3 regions of the Sphingobacterium sp. JUb20 genome follow, and region 3 is predicted to be linked to each of the others. Evidence: riboswitches for the same ligand, from Rfam matches in the RefSeq annotation. Region 3 holds a riboswitch; each other region holds the start of a gene.
The links. A riboswitch is a leader RNA that binds a small molecule or an ion and turns the genes downstream of it on or off. The one in region 3 is predicted to bind thiamine pyrophosphate.

Region 1: another riboswitch for thiamine pyrophosphate. It lies ahead of thiS (sulfur carrier protein ThiS); the one in region 3 lies ahead of thiM (hydroxyethylthiazole kinase).
Region 2: another riboswitch for thiamine pyrophosphate. It lies ahead of EDF66_RS14780 (TonB-dependent receptor); the one in region 3 lies ahead of thiM (hydroxyethylthiazole kinase).

Annotation. Positions count from the first base shown of each region.
Region 1 covers NZ_SLYV01000010.1:28,789-31,067, reverse strand. Annotated here, with positions in the region: gene thiC (phosphomethylpyrimidine synthase ThiC) at 1-918, opposite strand, end outside; gene thiS (sulfur carrier protein ThiS) at 946-1,194, opposite strand; TPP riboswitch at 1,216-1,314, opposite strand; gene nudK (GDP-mannose pyrophosphatase NudK) at 1,501-2,079, opposite strand.
Region 2 covers NZ_SLYV01000008.1:152,862-155,140, forward strand. Annotated here, with positions in the region: gene EDF66_RS14780 (TonB-dependent receptor) at 1-1,157, opposite strand, end outside; TPP riboswitch at 1,218-1,343, opposite strand; gene EDF66_RS14785 (amidohydrolase family protein) at 1,974-2,279, shown strand, end outside.
Region 3 covers NZ_SLYV01000005.1:176,764-179,042, forward strand. Annotated here, with positions in the region: gene EDF66_RS10170 (efflux RND transporter periplasmic adaptor subunit) at 1-589, opposite strand, end outside; TPP riboswitch at 1,043-1,136, shown strand; gene thiM (hydroxyethylthiazole kinase) at 1,199-1,993, shown strand; gene thiE (thiamine phosphate synthase) at 1,993-2,279, shown strand, end outside.

The DNA.
Region 1 (2,279 bases), on a different contig from region 3:
GGCTTGTTCAATTAGTGTATCTCTGAATATTTCCCATGTCAGATCTTCTGCAACGCCTTTTACTTTTTCCAAAGCTTGATATATAGGAACTGTACCAATTGGCACCGGAGAATTACGGATGATCCATTCGCGTGTTTCATGAATATTTTTACCTGTTGAAAGATCCATAATTGTATCAGCACCCCATCGGCATGCCCAGACAGCTTTATCAACTTCTTCTTCAATGCTTGAGGTAACGGCACTATTACCAATATTAGCGTTGATCTTTACCAAAAAGTTGCGACCGATGATCATCGGTTCGCTTTCTGGATGATTAATGTTGTTTGGAATAATTGCTCTTCCGGCGGCAATTTCTTCTCTTACAAATTCAGGGGTAATTAATTTCTTTGGAGTACGGGCACCAAAACTGTGACCGGTGTGCTGATGATCCATACCTTTAGTTGCTGCTTCGATTTGCTCAATACGCTGATTTTCGCGAATGGCTACATACTCCATCTCTGGAGTTATGATTCCTTTTCTTGCATAGTGCAGTTGACTTACATTTTTACCCGCTAATGCTTTTTTAGGTCTATGGCTGTATTCAAAACGGAGTTCATCCAGGTCCGAGTCTGCCAATCTTTCTTTTCCATAATCTGAACTGATTTGTGATAAAACTTGAACATCTTTTCTGTCCAATATCCAATTTTCACGAGTTCTAGGAAGGCCTTTGCGGATATCAATCTGTGCTTGTTCATCCGTATACGGACCAGAAGTGTCATAAATAGTGACTGGAGGATTGATTTCTATTCCACCCTTGCTAAGTTTGGTCGGACTTAATGTAATTTCACGCATGGCAACCTGAATAGGATAGAGCTGACCTGAAATATAGACTTTTTTTGAATTTGGAAATGGGGTCTGGGTAATGTTTTGTTCTAACATGATGGTATAGTAATAGGTATAAGAGATTTATCCGCCCTGTGTTGCAGCGATAATTAGAATTGAGTCCTGATGCTGTAGTTTGGTTGTTGCCCAAGCCGTTTTGGGTATAACCTGGTTATTAATAGCGACAGCAATGCCCTTGCTTTTTTCTGGGAATTCCAAAAGCATCAAACCTTCCAAAGAGGAGGGGGGCTGTTCAAAAAAACGTAATTGGTGATTAATTTTGAGTTCCATTCCTTTTAAAATTTTTAAATAAAAAACTTTAGGAATGGCCACAGTTGTGCCGGTATATGCACAATGAAGACATCTACTTTTCCCTACGCCAGTATGATCCGGATCAGGTTCTAAGGGTAAAATCTCAGCCTGCAAATTTTGCAGACACCCCTAAAGTTTCCACTAAACTAGGTAAAAAATCTCAATAAACGAAAAGAGGTAGATTTATTTTAGTCTGTCCATCTTTTTGTGACAGAACCATATACTTTAAGAAGTGAAGTGTTTTATTAATGGGGACTGCTGGTATAGCGAATAATGATTCTCCCTGGCAGAGGTGGAGTTATGGGCAGGGAGAATCAATGGCAAATACTATAAAATATGCTGGAGTTTAATATATTGAAGCAGCATAATGGTTTTGGCATCTTTGATTTCGCCATTATCAACCATTTGCATCGCTTCTTTTATAGGCAATTCCAAAACTTCAATATTTTCTTCCTCCTGTTCTAGCCCACCACCTTCACTGACTTTCATTTCTTTAGCATATTCGGCTATAAAGAAATACAGAATTTCCGTGACAGATCCAGGGGACATATAAGCTTCAAATATTTTACGTACATCTGTAATTTTATAACCCGTTTCTTCTTCAGTTTCTCTTCTGATGCAATCCTCGGCATTATCTTTATCCAACAAACCTGCACAAGCTTCAATCATCATACCACTCTCATTTCCATTGACAAATGTAGGTAGACGAAATTGACGGGTAAGGATAACTGTTTTCTGTTCTTTGTTGTACAGTAAAATAGTGGCACCGTTTCCTCTGTCGTATGCTTCCCTGCTTTGACTCATAATGGTGCCGTCCTTTTTCAAATATTCGTAAGTGATCTTTCGCAAGACGTACCAATTGTCTGATAAGACCTTGGTTTCTGTGATTTTGATGTTATCTATCATGATTGAGGTATTTCAAATTCGCATTATTAATAATTGTCATATGCATATTTTTCAGTTCTTTTATACTTTTTTTCTAAAATACGGTGGACTTTTAAAAGTAAGTTGTCGATGGCTAAAGGTATATAAATTTATAAACTCCTAAAATTGTTTATATGGGGAAAATCGATCGTGTTGAAGGAAATTTTATTCAGTAGCGATTG
Region 2 (2,279 bases), on a different contig from region 3:
TCATTGATAAAATTGGTGTAATGTAACTGGTGATGTGTTTGCGTGTAGTTGTCTGTTTGGTTTTTATATAGGTATTTGTTGTAAGTGCGACCAGAATTTAATAGATTTTCTGTTTCTAGCTGTGTATAGCCATCATTGACGGCATAATCTTTCATCCCCTCTACATCATTGTTTAATCTTGGCTCTGGTGTTCCGTACCAAGATTGATATGTTTTTTCCTTGCCAGAGAATACAATGGCCTTTAAAATATGTTTGTCACTATAATAACCTCCATCTACATAAAAAGACTTTAAATCGGAAGATGCTCGGTCGATATAGCCATCGCTCAAAATACGTGAGAGACGAACATTAAAGGCAAATTTATTATTTAGTAGTCCTGAACCTACTTTCAAAGTATTTTTCCAAGAATTATAGGAGCCGAAAGAGTTGTTGAATTCTACGTACGGCTCTTTTTCGAGTGTATTGGATTGTATGTTTAGTGATGCCCCGAATGATCCCGCCCCGTTTGTAGAAGTTCCAATTCCTCTTTGAATCTGGATACTCTCGGTTGAGGATGCAAAATCGGGAAGATTGACGAAGAATGAGCCCATACTTTCCGCGTCATTCAACGGAATTCCATTCAATGTTACATTTATGCGGGCATTATCAGATCCTCTTATTTTCATATTTGTATATCCTATACCTGCTCCTGCGTCCGATCCTATGACGACAGATGGTGTTTGATCTAGTAGATATGGAATATCTTGTCCGAAATTGTTTTTAGCGATATCTTGTTTGCTAATATTTTTATAGGTTGTAGAAGAGTTGTTTTTGGCACGTGTTGCCATGACCAGGACTTCTTCTGTTTTTATAGCACGTGGTTTTAGAAAGATTTCAAGATCAGTATTTTGTACCAGATCAATCTGCTTCTTTTCTGTACTATAGCCTATGTAAGAGATTGTTATGGCGTATTGTCCATCAGGTAATCCTGAAAACTTTGAAGTGCCATTTCGATCAGTTGTTAAATTCTTACTCTGATTTTTTGTCAGAACGATACTTGCGCCCTGTAACGATTTTTTTGTTTCATTGTCTAAGACTTTGATGGATAAAGCGTTTTGAGCTGATACGGATAATGTTATTCCTAGAAATAGCACTGTGCTGATTAAATTTTTAATCATGTTTTTTAATTGAATTTTGAGTTAAACAAACTATTGCTAGGGGTTACAACAGTTTTTCACTTATTTAACTAACCTTTTCCCTCCGCCAGCATTATCTGGATCAGGTGCACAACACATAAATGTATTGTTGGGTATAATCTCAGCCTTTATTCGTGTTCGTAGAACAAGGCACCCCTTATTGATAATGCGAAGGTATTAAATAAAATCTGTACTAAAAATATAATGTAAAAATGGATGTTGAGGAATTGAGTTTTGGAATATCAATTTGTTTTGCTCGTAAAAATAAGTGGAATAGATTTTCGTTTATAGGATTGTATTATGATGAATGTTGTGTTGCTTTATCTTTAGCTTCTTTCGGATTTTAAAGTAGCTGTATTGATCCGGTTTCTTTTTTTTATAACTAAAAGGATGTCCATTTATAATTCCATGATTTATTGATGCTTCACTGACATAACGTCATTGAATCGCTACAAAAATGAATAAAATTGTGGTTTTTAGATAATATATTGGCTGAATTTAAACTTATTCCCTACCTTCAAAAAATATGCTAAAATTCAAACTTTTAGCTCATGTTAATTATTTTTAGCAACAAGGGAGTTTTTATTAAGGTTTAAATTTATGTTACATTCTTATAAGTTAATTTATCTAAAAGTCTTTGATTTTTATCACGATTAAATAATTAAACTAATTGTGTAAATTTGTTTTTTTTAATGGTAATATTTTTTTTACTAAATTTTGGCACGAATTTTAACGTTAATAACCACAGTTCCTTTGCGTTGACCTGAATGCTAAGTAACTATTAAAGTTTTTATAATAATGAAATATTTTAGCGCTACCTATATCTTACCAATTACATCTTTACCTATTAAAGATGGAGTGGTAAAAGTTAATGATGATGGTGAAATCCTTGGGATTTATGAAAGTAAAGACGTAGAATTGAGCGGCCAGCATATTGAAAAATTTGAAGGAGTTATTGTTCCTGGATTTATTAATGCGCATTGTCACTTAGAATTGTCCCATATGAAGGGTACGATTCCGCAAAAAACTGGATTACCAGCTTTTCTTTCTTCGGTTATGACAAGTCGTGGCACTTCTTTAAAAGTGATTGATAAAGCGATGGCT
Region 3 (2,279 bases):
TTCCGACCCTACTCGGAATACGGCCTATATATCCACTTACTGGTGCTTTGATAATTGCGAAAGCGGCGTTTAACTGTGAAGAGCTTACTGCTGATTTGGCTTGTGCCACCTGAGCACTTGCTGCATCATATTGCGCTTGAGCAGTTTTTAGCTGCAGGTCTGAAACAACCTTTCCCTGAACTAGCGGTCTTATTTTTTCTAATTCAATCTGTGCATTTGCCTGTGCAGCTAGTGCTGACTGTAACGAAGCTTTACTGTTGTTCACCTGCTCATTGAAGACATCACTTTTAATTTTAAAAAGTGATTGCCCCTTTTGTACATATTGTCCTTCCTTCACATATGTCACTTCTAGGTAACCGGAAACTTGTGCTCTAATATCGACATTGACTGTTCCCTCTATGGTACCAGGATAAGTTTCTACAATCGTAGTCGGAGACTCTTTTAGCTCAATGAAATCAGCAGGAACAGCCTGTTGTTCATACGATCCATCTTGTTTTTGTCCGCCACATGAAATAAATAATAAACCGAAAGCAAATACGGCTGTATATAGATTGAAATTGTTTGTTGCTTTGAATTCTTGCTTTACCATTTTTTTATGATTAAAATTTCAAATACAAATAACAGAAGATTAGATGGTTTAAGAAAGAAATAATTGACTGAACTGGTGAAAATAGCTTCTGAACCGAAATAGTTATCTACTGAATCATCACGATGTAAATTGGTAAGTATAGCCGATTTTTTTTGTTTTGATACGATAAAATTAGAATTAAGTCTAGTAAAAATTAGGATGTTAAATTTAAAATTATCGAGAGCAACAGCTATATTATTTTTATTTAATGTAACAGCAGTTTTGTAATTTATTGCTTTCTGTTGATGGAATTTTTTGTGATCAGAATGGTTTTTAATGTCAAAACAATCAATGTGTTGTGTTTTTTTACAATTATGACATGTGATTTTTTATAGATAAACTCAACATAATAATTATTATTTCAAAATGTCAATGTTCATGCGATGGGAATGAATGTTTATATTTTATATCTTTGTTATGCTTTAGGGGTATTCTAAAAAAGAATTGAGAGAGTCCCTTTGAACCTGACACGGCTAATACCGACGTAGGGAAAAGCAATACAGTACACCTGTGCTGTTTTGTATGTGGTTTTTTCCTAAAGCATTCAATCTTTTATTAAATGAAATGAATATGGAGAAAACACTTTGGATGCATATCCAACAAGTAAGAGCACAATCGCCACTCGTACATAACATTACTAATTTTGTCGTCATGAATAATACTGCCAATGCCTTATTGGCTGTTGGAGCTTCACCTATTATGGCTCATGCTAAAACTGAAGTAGTCGAGATGGTCACTATCAGCGATTCACTTGTTATTAACATAGGAACATTAGATGAAGTGTGGTCAGAATCTATGTTATTGGCCGCAAATACTGCTTCTCAATTAGGGAAACCTTGGATTTTAGATCCTGTTGGAGCGGGGGCGACATCTTATCGCGATCATATTCTAAAAGAATTGCTTCGTGAAAAACCAACTGTCATAAGAGGTAATGCATCTGAAATTATTGCACTAAACAAATCTAATCTTATAAAGACGAAAGGAGTGGATAGTACTTCTCAAAGTGGTGAAGCAGTTAAAGCCGCATTAGATCTTCATCGACAATATGGTTCCGTTGTTTGTATTTCTGGCGAAACTGATATTGTGATTTCTGGGAGTCAGGAGATTCATCTAAAAAATGGACATCTTTTGATGACAAAGGTAACCGGGTTAGGATGTTCTGCAAGTGCGATTGTTGGAGCCTTTATAGCTGTAATCGCCAATAAAACAGAGGCAGTAACTGCTGCAATGGCTCTCATGGGAGTAGCTGGAGAACTAGCTGAAAAGGAAAGTGATGGACCGGGTAGTCTGCAGGTTAAACTTCTTGATAAGCTATATAACATCACTGAAACTGAATTTGGGAATACATTAAAATTTAGCATATAATGGATTTCGATACTTCTTTTCCTTATCAGTTATATCTTGTGATTTCAGAGCAGGATTGTCGTGGAATAAATTATCTTCATGTTGCGGAGCGCGCTATTATTGGTGGTGTAGATATTATACAGCTTCGAGAAAAAGAGCTAACGACACGTCTTTACTTGGCAAAAGCCCGCCAATTGAAAGAGATCACTGACAAATATGGGATTCCTTTAATCATCAATGATAATCTTGAAGTGGCCCAAGAATTGGGTGCGGCTGGTATTCATGTAGGTAACCATGATATTTCTCC